DNA from 4 places in the Jejuibacter calystegiae genome. Region 2 is predicted to be linked to each of the others. Evidence: predicted binding sites of a transcription regulator. Region 2 holds the regulator's gene; each other region holds the start of a gene.
The links. Region 2 encodes CRP, which controls carbon source genes, mostly activating them, when cyclic AMP is high. Its sites were predicted from a motif close to ATGTGANNNNNNTCACAT; they were not measured.
Positions count from the first base shown of each region.

Region 1: FEM41_RS17175 (sugar transporter) is a predicted target of CRP. The motif match lies at 2,010-2,027, and genes of this name have one in related genera.
Region 3: FEM41_RS08215 (glycine dehydrogenase) is a predicted target of CRP. The motif match lies at 1,740-1,757, and genes of this name have one in related genera.
Region 4: ldtB (L,D-transpeptidase) is a predicted target of CRP. The motif match lies at 2,128-2,145, and genes of this name have one in related genera.

Region 1 covers NZ_CP040428.1:3,725,407-3,728,775, reverse strand. The annotation lists gene tsuA (thiosulfate utilization transporter TsuA/YeeE) at 1-1,004, opposite strand, end outside; gene FEM41_RS17180 (PhzF family phenazine biosynthesis protein) at 1,133-1,924, opposite strand; gene FEM41_RS17175 (sugar transporter) at 2,110-3,309, shown strand; gene FEM41_RS17170 (HPP family protein) at 3,344-3,369, opposite strand, start outside.
Region 2 covers NZ_CP040428.1:738,798-742,166, reverse strand. The annotation lists gene FEM41_RS03525 (YccS/YhfK family putative transporter) at 1-1,158, opposite strand, end outside; gene crp (cAMP-activated global transcriptional regulator CRP) at 1,231-1,863, opposite strand; gene FEM41_RS03515 (OsmC family protein) at 2,169-2,573, shown strand; gene FEM41_RS03510 (phosphoribulokinase) at 2,618-3,369, opposite strand, start outside.
Region 3 covers NZ_CP040428.1:1,781,769-1,785,137, forward strand. The annotation lists gene FEM41_RS08205 (DUF3658 domain-containing protein) at 1-702, shown strand, start outside; gene FEM41_RS08210 (LysR family transcriptional regulator) at 694-1,641, opposite strand; gene FEM41_RS08215 (glycine dehydrogenase) at 1,909-2,250, shown strand; gene FEM41_RS08220 (SFCGS family glycine-rich protein) at 2,269-2,631, shown strand; gene FEM41_RS08225 (DUF4312 family protein) at 2,634-2,933, shown strand; gene FEM41_RS08230 (DUF4311 domain-containing protein) at 2,959-3,369, shown strand, end outside.
Region 4 covers NZ_CP040428.1:3,043,433-3,046,801, reverse strand. The annotation lists gene FEM41_RS13995 (glycoside hydrolase family 31 protein) at 1-363, shown strand, start outside; gene FEM41_RS13990 (ABC-F family ATPase) at 414-2,006, opposite strand; gene ldtB (L,D-transpeptidase) at 2,252-3,166, shown strand; gene mntR (manganese-binding transcriptional regulator MntR) at 3,227-3,369, opposite strand, start outside.

The sequences.
Region 1 (3,369 bases), 2.2 Mb from region 2:
AACCAGGAGGCGGTCCAGACGCCCAGAATCATAAAGACCAGCCCCACCCAGCCCTGCCAGGTCATCATGGCGGTCATCACCAGACCGTTACCAATAGAGCAGCCCCCGGCAATGCTGGCGCCGAAGCCCATCAGAATACCGCCGCCAAAGCTGCGGACCGAGGTACGGGCATCGGCGGCGCGCAGCCGGAATTCGCGGCTGGCTTTCGCGGCGATAAACGAGCCCAGGAAGATCCCCAGCACCAGGAACACGCCCCAGTTCAGGAATTTACTGTCGCCCATGACCAGGTACTGAATAATATTGGCGCTGGGAGAGGTGATCCCCAACCCAAAGTGGCGGCCGGTGGCTTCGCTCAGGGGCCAGGCCAGGGTGGCGATCAGGCCAATCAGGATCGCCGTAATAAAGGGATGCCAGCGCTTTTCAAACAGCAAATGCGCCAGACCGCTACGCTTCGGCGGCAGCATGGCCATTTTCAGCTTCGGCTTACGCAGCTCTTTCGCCACCACCGCCAGGGTTACCACCAGCAGCAGCGCAATCAACGGCCATACCGATATACCCAGGGTCTCGGCGATGGAGTTATGGGCGGTGCTGAGCCCTTTGACCTGATGGTTAAAGTCGGTCATATGCGCCGAACGCATCGCCGCGCTGGTCAGCATATAGGCGAACAGCGCAATCCAGCTACCCAGCAGCCCTTCGCCGGCGCGATACCAGGTGCCGGTAGCACAGCCGCCCGCCATCACAATACCGATGCCGAAGACATAACCGCCGAAGACGGTGCCAAACCAGGGGAAAGCGCCTGCGTCATAGCTCAACCAGCCACCGGCGATCAGGGTAAACACCCCGATGCTCTGCACGGCTATCGCTATCAGCAGCGCATAGAAGATGCGGTTATTCTTCGCGATGTACATATCGCGAAAACCGCCGGTCAGGCAGAAACGACCGCGCTGCATCACAAACCCCAGCAGCGCGCCGCAAATCAGCCCGGAAAAGATCGTATACCACATAAAAAAATCGCCATTTGGTGTTAATCAGCTAATCGTGAAATTATTTCGCGTGTCACCATTACGGGGCCAATAACCAAAGGCGATAACATATGTTTTTTAAGAATTAGCTCAGTATTCAGGGCATTAGATTACAGAAAAACCTTACCCATCATATAGGTTCGGGCCTGCCCGCCGATTTTGACCCGGTCCTCCAGCCATTCACAGCGCAGATCGCCGCCCCGTTCCGACACCTGGCGGGCCCGCATCCGGGTTTTACCCAGCTTTGCACCCCACCAGGGGATCAGCATGGTGTGGGCCGAGCCGGTCACCGGATCTTCCGGCATCGTCACTTCAGGGCTGAAGAAGCGGCTGACAAAATCATATTCGCTGTCCGCTGCCGTTACGCATACCTTATTCAGCCCGCCAATCTGGCGCATCAAAGCGAAATCCGGCTGCAGCGCTTCCACCTGTTCACGGCCTGAAAGCTCCACCAGCCAGCATTTGCCTTTACTGACCGAGCGGGCCTGGTCGATGCCCAGCGCCTGTAACAGCGCCTGGGGCGGCGTTTCGGGCCTGCAGTCACGCGCAGGCAAATCCAGGGTTAACCATTCGCCATTGCGGGTGACCTGAAGCTCTCCCACAAAGCGGGTGCTGAAGCGAATCGAGGTGTCCGGCCAGTCGAGATATTCGAAAATCACGTGAGCCGCGGCCAGGGTGGCGTGGCCACACAGGTCGATTTCGGCATGGGTGGTGAACCAGCGCAGTTCAAAACCGCTATCGCTACGCACCAGAAAGGCGGTTTCCGACTGGTTATGCTGTCTGGCCATCTGTAACATCACCTCATCCGGTAACCAGTCCGTTAACGGGCAAACCGCCGCCGCATTCCCGCCAAACGGTCGGTCGCTGAACGCATCAACCAACCAGAAATCAATCGCCTGCATCATTTATATCCTCAGAATATCCCTTACGCTGTTATTAACACGCCGTCAGTCACCGCGCCAGGGGGAGCGTCGTCATTGTAAAGAAGTGAGAGATTCGTCACAAAATCGTTGTGTTTTGCCCGAGCGAGGTTTTAAGATCGGCGCCTTTCTTCCTCCTTTCGAATTAACAGGCGCAAAACACTTTTATGACGGTAAACACAGTCTCCCGCAAAGTCGCGTGGCTGCGCGTTGTTACGCTTGCCATCGCCGCGTTTATCTTCAACACCACGGAGTTTGCGCCCGTGGGCCTGCTGTCGGATATTGCACAGAGTTTTAATATGCAGACTGCCCAGGTGGGCATTATGCTGACCATCTATGCGTGGGTGGTGGCGCTGCTGTCGCTGCCGTTTATGCTGCTGACGGCAAAATTTGAACGACGCGGGCTGCTGATTGGGTTGTTCGTGGTCTTCATCGCCAGTCATGTGCTCTCTTATCTGGCCTGGAACTTCCAGGTACTGGTGCTGAGCCGCATTGGTATCGCCTGCGCCCACGCCATCTTCTGGTCGATCACCGCCTCGCTGGCCATTCGTATGGCGCCACACGGCAAACGCGCCCAGGCCCTGAGCCTGATCGCCACCGGTACCGCGCTGGCCATGGTGCTGGGTCTGCCGCTGGGCCGCATGGTGGGTCAGTATCTGGGCTGGCGCGTCACCTTCCTGGGCATCGGCGCGGTGGCGCTGTTAACCCTGCTGAGCCTGATGAAACTGCTGCCGAAACTGCCCAGCGAACACTCCGGCTCGCTTAAGAGTCTGCCGGAACTGTTCCGCCGCCCGGCGCTGGTGGGCATCTATCTGCTGGTGGCCGTGGTGGTTACCGCCCACTACACCGCTTACAGCTACATCGAGCCCTTTGTGATGACGGTCGCCGGTTTCAGTGCCGGGTTCGCCACCATTCTGTTGCTGATTCTGGGCGGCGCCGGCATTATCGGCAGCATTATTTTCAGCAAGCTGGGCAACCTGCATGCATCAACCCTGGTCAGCGCCGCCATCGCCACGCTGCTGGTCTGCCTGATGTTGCTGTATCCGGTATCCGGCAGCAGCAATGGCCTGATCGCGCTGAGCCTGTTCTGGGGTATCGCGATGATGGTGATCGGCCTTGGCATGCAGGTGAAAGTGCTGGCGCTGGCGCCGGATGCCACCGACGTGGCGATGGCGCTGTTTTCCGGCATCTTTAATATTGGTATCGGCGCGGGCGCGCTGCTGGGGAATCAGGTCAGTCTGCATCTGTCGATGGCCGATATCGGCTATGTGGGCGCCATTCCGGCCCTGGCAGCGCTGGTCTGGTCACTGGTGGTATTCCGCCGCTGGCCCACCAGAACGCTGGAACAGCAGCCTCACCACTCCTGATAGCCTCTCCCACCGGCCCCTGGTCGGTGGGGATCTACTCGCAATTCCGGCGTGCTTGCG
Region 2 (3,369 bases):
CAGATTGAGCGCGGCGCCAAGCAGACTGGCGATGGCAAGCATGGTTCCAATGCGCGCTGCGCTACGCAGCGCCGAGGACTTCAGCGACAGATAGCTGCGCAGCGCCCGAAGCAGCGGAAGATGCTGTTGCCGGTCGGCCATCAGATCCCGAATATAGAGCGGGCGCTGGGTGCGCAGTAGTCGGGCGATACGGCTGAAGTGATAGTGGCAGAACTGCCCCACCGGGTTTTCCGGATGCTGGCGGGCAATCTTTTCCAGCGCGGAGATGGGTTTTTCCATGCTAAAGCGCCGGGGATAGCGGTGGTAGAGTATATCGTCGCTGACTACGCGCAGCCGGGCGGCCACGGTACGGGCCGCCCAGCGAATCACCGGTTCCGCGTGGCTCTGCTCTACCAGTTTCTGTACCTCTTCAGGCTGGTGAAGGCTGACGGAAATATGCTCCTGAAGATCCAGCGCCACCTGAAAGACGCGCAGCAGGCGCTTATAATCATTCTGGCGGCTGGTGGCAGATAGCATATGCAACTGCTGATAACAGAGGCTGATGAGATCCACCACCTTTTGCTGACGAATCAGCAGCGGCGGCAGCGCATTTTCCGGATCGGTATGCTGGGTCAGCAGGCTGTATTTGGCTTCGCAGTAGTCCGCCAGTTCGCGATAGAGCAGGCTCAGGGTCTCGCGTAGCGGCTGCTCACGCCACATCCAGAACCAGAACCAGTTAAAGGCGCCGTACCACAGGGTGCCGAGCGCATACAGCAGCATCGGCTGCCAGACCGGCATATTGCCGGCCAGCCCCAGAGTAAAGATCGCGGCGATAAGCGAAGCAGGCAACAGGCGGCCATGCAGGGCGCTGATTTCCGCCGTAACGCCCAGTAACAGCGCCATTCCGAAGAAGATGGCGGCCAGTGGCAGCTTTTCCATCAGCAGTAGCTGCACCATCAGGCTGCTAAAGGCGAACAGCGAGCCGCCGACGATCAGGCGTTTAAAGAAACGTTTATGGGGGGTATCCAGGCCCGCGATATTGCAACAGGCGGGAACCAGCGAGAAGAGCAGGCCCTGTTGCAGGCTACCGAATATTAGCCCGATAATCACCGGCAGCGACAGTACCAGGGTCTGACGCAGCGCGTAGTTAACTTCGGGGTGATAGATCAGTCGGCGCATTGGCACAGGGTAACGCGTCAGTGGCAAAGAGAAAAACGGCGCGTTGCCACAACACGCCGTTACAGACCGGGATTAACGGGTACCGAAGACGACGATGGTTTTCCCGTGTGCGGAGATCAGGTTTTGATCTTCCAGCATCTTCAGAATACGGCCAACGGTTTCGCGGGAACAGCCCACGATCTGCCCGATTTCCTGACGGGTGATTTTGATCTGCATTCCGTCCGGATGGGTCATTGCGTCCGGCTGTTTTGCCAGGTTCAGCAGAGTCTGTGCGATACGACCTGTCACATCCAGGAAGGCGAGATTGCCCACTTTCTCTGAGGTGACCTGCAGACGGCGGGCCATCTGCGAGGAAAGGCGCATCAGAATGTCCGGGTTTACCTGGATCAGCTGACGGAATTTCTTATAGGAGATTTCAGCGACTTCGCAGGCGGTTTTCGCCCGTACCCAGGCGCTACGCTCCTGGCCTTCTTCGAATAGCCCCAGTTCACCAATGAAATCCCCCTGATTCAGGTAAGAGAGGATCATCTCTTTCCCTTCCTCATCTTTGATAAGTACTGCGACAGAGCCCTTAACGATGTAATAGAGGGTTTCGGCTTTTTCACCCTGATGAATAAGTGTGCTCTTCGATGGATACTTATGAATGTGGCAATGAGACAAAAACCATTCGAGAGTCGGGTCTGTTTGCGGTTTGCCAAGCACCATGCGCGGTTATCCTCTGGTTATAAGCTGACGCCCGGAAGAATATGGGCCTCCGGGCGTATTGATCGTTTGTCCCCGCTCTTGGGGATCTGGCATGAGAAAAGCCTGTAAGCTACATAAATTTCACGTGAAATTTCATCCCGTACGCGCTTCGCCGCGCCGCGAGAGGGTATCCTCAGTGTTTTAGCATAGCTTTTTCCGGGTGTCTCCTATTGTCTCGTTTCAGCTTGACCCGGATCGCCTTCTGTTGCGACTTTCTTTGCGGCGGCTTACTCTGTGGGGAAGAATGGCTTGATGGGAGCGACAACATGCAGTCACGAGTAAAATGGGTTGAGGGCCTGACTTTCCTGGGTGAGTCCGCCTCCGGGCATCAGGTGCTGATGGACGGGAATTCCGGCGACAAGGCCCCCAGTCCGATGGAGATGGTGCTGATGGCGGTGGGAAGCTGTAGCGCCATCGATGTGGTCTCTATTCTGCAAAAGGGTCGCCACGGCGTGACCGACTGCGAGGTGAAGCTAACCTCGGAGCGTCGTGAAGAGGCGCCGCGCCTGTTCACTCATATCAATCTGCACTTTATCGTTACCGGCCAGGATCTGAAAGACAATGCGGTGTCGCGTGCGGTGGATTTGTCTGCCGAGAAATACTGCTCTGTGGCGCTGATGTTGGGTAAAGCGGTGAATATCACCCATTCATATGAGGTGGTGGAAGGCTGATGCTGGCTGGGGAGGGGAGACAGATTCCCCTCCCCAGCCAGGGATTAGGCTATCTTTTTACCTTCCATAATGCGCCGCACCAGCGGCGTCATAATCAGCTCCATCGCCAGTCCCATCTTGCCGCCCGGCACCACCAGCGTATTGATATGCGAGATAAACGAGCCCTGCAGCATCGCCAGCAGCCAGGGATAATCGACCTCCAGATCCCGGAAGTGGATCACCACAAAGCTTTCATCCAGCGACGGGATCTCTCTGGCGGCGAAGGGATTAGAGGTATCTACCGTCGGCACGCGCTGGAAGTTGATGTGGGTACGTGAGAACTGCGGGGTGATGTAGTTGATGTAGTCTTCCATCGAACGCACCACCGAATCCATCACGGCTTCACGGGAATGGCCGCGCTCGCTGGTGTCGCGCACCAGTTTCTGAATCCACTCCAGGTTGACGATGGGTACTACGCCGACCAGTAGATCCACATGCTGCGCCACATCGTGCTGCGAGGTGACCACGCCGCCGTGCAGCCCTTCGTAGAACAGCACGTCCGTAGGTTCTGGTAGCGGCTGCCAGGGAGTAAAGGTGCCTGGCACCTGATCCCAGGGCACTGCTTCATCGTAGGTATGTAGATATTTGCGGGACTTTCCCGTACCGCTATGACCATATTCGGTAAAGGTATTTTCCAGCAGACCAAAGTCATTGGCGTCCGGGCCGAAATAGCTGATATGGCGCCCTAAATCCCGGGCCTTGCGAATCTCCATATCCATTTCCGGGCGGGTATAGCGGTGGAAACTGTCACCTTCGA
Region 3 (3,369 bases), 1.0 Mb from region 2:
CGCCAGATATCAGGTCAGGTCGCAACGCCGGATGATGATCTCAGTATTGGTCCACTGGACGACTTGCCCGGGCGGGCGCCATTCTGGGCGGGTTATTACGATCGGGCGGGGGAGCCCTGGTCGGTATCGGCGGCGCACGCCTGTTGGCAACGATTTCTGCAATCGCTCCACGCTCATCATTCGTCGCGCCTGCTGGTTTGGGGGGCCGATAATACGTGCGATGCCGTTTTTTTACGCCTGGTGTGCCATCAGCTTAGCCGTGCAGGGCATGATATACCGCTGTTTGCTATTGATGTTCCCGGCCATCGCGCTGTAGCGAGCTGTCCGCCGCCGCAGCTGGCGGCTTATATTGACGAGGCGCGTACGATCTCCACGGAAATGCGCGATAGCCTGGCGGATGAGTTTGACAGACTTGCCGCACATCGCGCGTTGTTAAGGCGATATCGCCCGCGCTGCCAGCCGGCGTTTGAGTTTCCCGGGCCCGATATCTTCGATGCTCTTTTGCTTAAGCGAAGCGCGCCGGAGTGGCGTCCCGCCCTGCGTATCATTGGCGATGTGCAGGGCGCATGGCCTGAACCAGTGAATAGCGAATTTCTCTATTCGCGGCTGCGCTGGCTGGTGGCTCAGGGGCAGCTACAGGGGCGGGGGATAGATAATGCCATGCGGGCCTGTTATATCGCCCTGCCCGCAGCTTCAGGATAACACCACGCGCTCGTCGGCGGCGGGCGGGTGCCCCAGCGCGTACATGCGCCCTTCGGCGGCCAGCGCCAGCAGGTTGGGGTCATGTTCGCGGTTGCGGGCAAAGACCAGCGCAATCAACTGGCGCATCTGGTAAGGCTCCGCCAGTTTTAGCAACTGCACGTCCTGTTCATACACCTTCTTCATTCTGCCCGGCATCAGGGTAAATCCCACCCCGGCCTGCACCAGGCTTAGCATCGAAAAGATATCGTTCACCCGCATGACGATCTCCGGCTCGAAACCGGCCACGTGGAAGGCCTCCTGAAAACCAGCATAGGTGGCGAACCCTTCCGCCAGCGAGACGAACTTCTCTTCCCGGTAGTCACGCAGATCCGCCGGACCTTCCTGGCTGAGTTCGGCGCTGGCCGGGGCGGCCAGGCAGATATCGTCCTCAAACAGCGGCAGCACCTCCAGCCGGGTACGGTCGATCTCGCTTTCGGAAATCGAGATCAGGATGGCGTCCAGCGAGCCGTCGTTCAGCATGCCGAGCAGGGTGGCATTCGATCCCATGGTGAGATCCAGCTCCAACTGGGGGCGGCGCAGCTTCATGCCCATAATCAGTCGCGGCACGGTTTCCAGAGTCAGCGAATAGAGAGTGCCGATACGCAGTCGCCCCTGGCCTATCCCCGCCGCTCGCCGGGCCTCTTCCAGACCGCGATCCACCGCCGTGACCGCCTGCTGACAGTACTGCTGCAGCACCAGGGCCGCGGGCTGGGGCACCAGATTACGCCCCTGATGGGCGAACAGCGGGCAGCGTACCTCCTCTTCCAGCGAATGCAGCGCCCGGTGCACGCTGACGCTGCTTAACCCCAGGGCCTCTGCGGTGCGAGCGATATTGCCTTTCTCCATAAAGGTCAGAAAGACCAGCAGCTTGCGGAAGGTGATTTCGTTATCAATTTGCATCGCGATAAGTTTTTTAAATATCAGAAGGAAATAGTGCGCCACATCTCAAAACAGATCATCAGGTTTGCGTGCCGCTTTTACCGAAACAGGGTTGTTAAGTGTGATGTCTGTCACACAAAAAGTCGGATTAGTCCTGATGTCGTGGAAATATGTGGAACCGATCACTCATGGCTGTGCCATTTCCACTTTGAAGTGGAAAACAACTCGCTACAAACCCTGCGCCCCTGCCTATAGGTTAAAGCCATCCCAATTAATAAGGTATCTAGCGTGGAAAACGGAGCGGTAATGGTTAATGAAACCAGCAGCCAGAATGAGCAGGTCGCCCGCCTTGGGGAAGAGATGCTGGCCTGGATTAAGGCGCTGCTGAAGACGCAGGAGATAGTCCCGAACGCCGTGCAGGAGCAGATGCTCGACTCGCACGTCAGGGCAATGGCATTCCGGTCCGTGACCGGTGAGCCGCTGCCGGAAGTGGATGCCAGCCTGTTTGAAGAGATTTCACAGGACTCTATGCGGCTTGCGGAACAAGCGGTTGCGAAGTTCGGCAATCTGCCGGTCGAAGAGGCCTGGCTGCTGTCGGTGCATTTCGAAGTAGCAAAAGATAACGATTAACGGATCAGGAGTAACAACATGGCACAGATTACGGTAGTGATTGGCGATCGTCTGGGTAAAGGTCAGAAAGTGGCTGAAGGCGTAGAAAAAGCCGGTGGTCGCGCGGTAGTGGTTCCGGGCGTGGCGGCGGATATGAAGCTGGGCGACGTGATGAAAGCGGAAGAGGCCACCTTTGGTATCTCTTTCTGCGGCAGCGGCGGCGCGGGCGCGATTACCGCTCAGAACAAGTACGGCTATAAAGCGAAATATGGCATGCGTTCTATCGACGAAGGCGTGACGGCCATTAACGAAGGCTGCAACGTGCTGGGCTTCGGCTTTATGGATAAAGAAGAGCTGGGCGAACGCCTGGTGCAGGCCTGGCAGAAGAAATACGGCGCCTGATTATGAAAGAGCACTTCACCACCACGGTGAGAGTCACCGGCAAAGGCGACGCGAAAGCGAAGGCCTTTGCCGACGCCCTGAGCAAGGTTCAGGGCGCAGTGATGAAATCGACTCCCCAGGTTTTACTGCGTATTGAACCCCAGGATATTGAGGTGATTCAGGCGCAGGTCGCGGTACGCAAAGAGGCGTTTTTATTTATCTTTCTGCGCCGGGAGAGACGGACTTTCAGCGTTGAACTGGATGTCACTGTGACGGTGACGGCAATCAATCTCGACAAAGTGGATTTTGTCGCGAACACCTAAGTAATCACAAGAAAAGGGCAGAGTGATGTTCTTAATTATATTAATAAAATCGCTCATCATCGGCGCGCTGGTCGGCGTGGGTGTGGGCGCCGGAGCGGCACGAATGTTTCATGCGCCCACCACCCAGGGGATGGGGGCGTTTCGTACGTTGGGGGAGCTTAACTCCTGTGAGGGAGACCCGGCTTCTCACTTCTCATTTGGCCTGGGCTTCTTCTTTAACGCCTGGGCATCGTCAGTGGCTGCGGGCGCCTTCACCCAGGACGTTGACCACCGCATTATCCCTAACTGGGCGGCGGCGGTGCTGATGATCAAAAACCGCAACGTCGCGGAAACACTGCACGATCCGAAGAAGATGGCCATTGCTGGCGGCATCATCGGCATGGTGGTTGTGACCTTCCTGAACCTGACGGCATCGTCGGTACCGGAAGCGCTTCAG
Region 4 (3,369 bases), 2.3 Mb from region 2:
CCGCTGGAGCATCAGCCCATGCTGGTTCGCGCAGGGGCCGGAGTACCGTTAAGCCAGCGTCTGGCCCATAGCGATGCCCGGGCCGACGACAAGCGTGAGCTGCGGCTGTTTCCGCTGAAAGGGGTCGGGCACTCTCAGGGCGAGCTGTTCGAAGATGATGGCGAAAGTTGGGGTTATAAAGAGGGCAACGCGCTGTGGCTCAGTTGGGAGATGACCTGTAACGCCGATTCCATCAACCTGAAGTTTAACGTTCGCGGCGACTGGCGCCCGGCCTGGTCTGAACTGCACATAACATTACCGGAAGGCGAAACGCGTCGTCTGACTATCGACGGCGTGGAGGGAAATTGCTGGGCGCTTAAATAAAGGCGCTGTCGTTCCCTCTCCCGCCCGGGGAGAGGGAACGCACAGTACCGTTATTCGATACCTTTACTGCGCAGATACTCTTCGTAACCACCGCCGAAGTCGACCACGCCCTGAGGCGTGATTTCCACGATGCGGGTCGCCAGAGAGCTTACGAACTCACGGTCGTGGGAGACAAAGACCAGCGTTCCTTCATAAAGCTCCAGCGCGCTGTTCAGCGACTCGATGGACTCCATATCCAGGTGGTTGGTAGGTTCATCCATCACCAGGATATTGGGGCGCTCCATCATCAACTTGCCGAACAGCATCCGTCCTTTCTCACCCCCGGATAGCACCTTCACCGGTTTGCGGATATCATCCTGGCTGAACAGCAGACGACCCAGCACGCTACGCACAGCCTGCTCGTCATCCCCTTCCTGTTTCCACTGGCTCATCCAGTCGAAAACATTCAGATCGCAGTCAAAGTCCGCGGCGTGATCCTGAGCGTAGTAGCCAATGCGCGCGTTTTCGGACCACTTCACCGTACCATTGTCTGGCGTCAGTTCGCCCACCAGGGTTTTCAGCAGGGTCGATTTACCCACGCCGTTGGTGCCCAGCACCGCAAGCTTCTCGCCCACTTCCATCAGCGTGCCGAAGCCGCTGAACAGCGGGCCGTTATCGAACCCCTTGCTGAGATCCTTCACTTCCAGCGCATTACGGAACAGTTTTTTATCCTGCTCAAAGCGGATGAACGGGTTCTGGCGACTGGAGGCTTTCACCTCTTCCAGCTTGATTTTGTCTATCTGACGGGCGCGGGAGGTGGCCTGACGCGATTTGGAAGCGTTGGCGCTAAAGCGACTGACGAATGACTGAAGTTCGGCGATCTGCGCCTTCTTCTTAGCGTTATCCGACAACAGGCGTTCGCGCGCCTGGGTCGCCGCGGTCATATACTCATCGTAGTTGCCAGGATACACCCGCAGCGAGCCGTAGTCGAGATCCGCCATATGGGTGCAGACCATGTTCAGGAAGTGGCGGTCGTGGGAAATAATAATCATGGTGCTGTCGCGCTCGTTAAGCACCTGCTCCAGCCAGCGAATGGTGTCGATATCCAGGTTGTTGGTCGGTTCGTCGAGCAGCAGGATATCCGGGTTGGAGAACAGCGCCTGAGCCAGCAGCACGCGCAGTTTCCAGCCAGGCGCCACCTCGCTCATCGGCCCGTAGTGCTGCTCCTGGGGAATGCCCACGCCCAGCAGCAGTTCACCGGCTCGCGCTTCGGCGGAATAACCGTCCATTTCGCCGTATTTCACTTCCAGATCGGCAACCTTATAGCCTTCTTCTTCGCTCATTTCCGGCAGAGCATAGATGCGGTCGCGCTCCTGCTTAACTTCCCACAGTTCCGTATGCCCCATGATGACCGTATCCAGCACCGTGTACTGTTCGAAGGCGAACTGATCCTGACGCAGCTTACCGATGCGCTCATCGGGATCGTGAGAGACATTGCCGCCGCTCGGCTGCAGATCGCCCCCCAGGATCTTCATAAAAGTTGATTTTCCGCTACCGTTGGCGCCGATCAGACCGTAGCGATTACCGCCGCCAAACTTAACGGAGATGTTTTCGAACAGCGGCTTACTGCCGAACTGCATGGTGACATTACTGGAAACTAACAAGAATCTTCCCCAGGTTGAAAGTGTGATAAACACGACATTATGCCATAAGTGCGTTCAGGGATCGCCCGGATCCAAATCCGTGACAAAATAACCTACACTAATACACAAATTCAGGTGAAAAATGTGATTTCATCCACATCCGAATTTCCTCAAAGCCCCAATGCTCCTATAATGCGCTGGCGGCACTTTCACCGTATCTTAACCAATAGCCTCTGTGGCACCGATAACAACTGCGCGACTTAACTATGAAATTACGTACGCTTTTACTGGCAGCATTTACCCTTGTCGGTTTTTGTAAAACTGCCTCTGCGGTAACCTATCCGCTGCCCCCTGAGGGGAGCCGTCTCGTCGGCCAGAATCAGGTTGTCACCGTTCCGGAGGGTAACAAGCAGCCTCTGGAATACTTTGCGGCACAGTACCAGATGGGGCTGTCCAACATGATGGAAGCCAACCACGGCGTGGATCCCTATCTGCCAAAAGCCGGTACCGTGCTGACCATTCCTCAGCAGCTCATCCTGCCGGATGCGCCGCGTAAGGGCATCATCATCAACAGTGCCGAAATGCGTCTTTACTACTACCCGAAAGACAGCGGTACCGTCGTGGTTCTGCCGATTGGGATCGGCGAGCTGGGTAAAGATACGCCGATTAACTGGACCACCAAGGTAGAGCGCAAGCGCGCGAACCCCACCTGGACCCCGACCGCCAAGATGCACGCCGAATATAAGGCTCGCGGTGAATATCTACCTGCCGTATTCCCGGCGGGTCCGGATAACCCGATGGGTCTGTATGCCCTGTATATCGGCCGCCTGTACGCCATCCACGGCACCAATGCTAACTTCGGTATCGGGCTGCGGGTAAGCCACGGTTGCGTGCGTCTGCGTAACGACGACATTAAGTTCCTGTTCGAGAACGTGCCGGTCGGCACCCGCGTGCAGTTTATCGATGAGCCGGTAAAAACCACGACCGAGCCGGACGGCAGCCGCTATATCGAAGTGCATAATCCGCTCTCTACCACCGAGGCCCAGATGGCCGGTAAAGAAGAGGTGCCGATTGTGTTGACTAAGAAACTGCGTGAAGTGACCGACCAGGCCGACGTCGATCAGAGCGTGGTGCAGCAAGCCGTTGAGAACCGTTCCGGTATGCCGGTACGTCTTAACTGATAGCCGTTATGACAGCAAAAAAGGCCGCACAAGCGGCCTTTTTTATTATGGGGACGACGGTTATTCCTGACGCGTCTCGCTAAAGCGGCGGAATAGTTCCAGCGTCTCTTCGCTAACGTGGTGCTCCATCCCTTCCGCATCGCGGCGGGCGGTATCCGGGCTCACCCCCAGCGCCAGCAGAAAGTTTTCCACTATCTGATGAC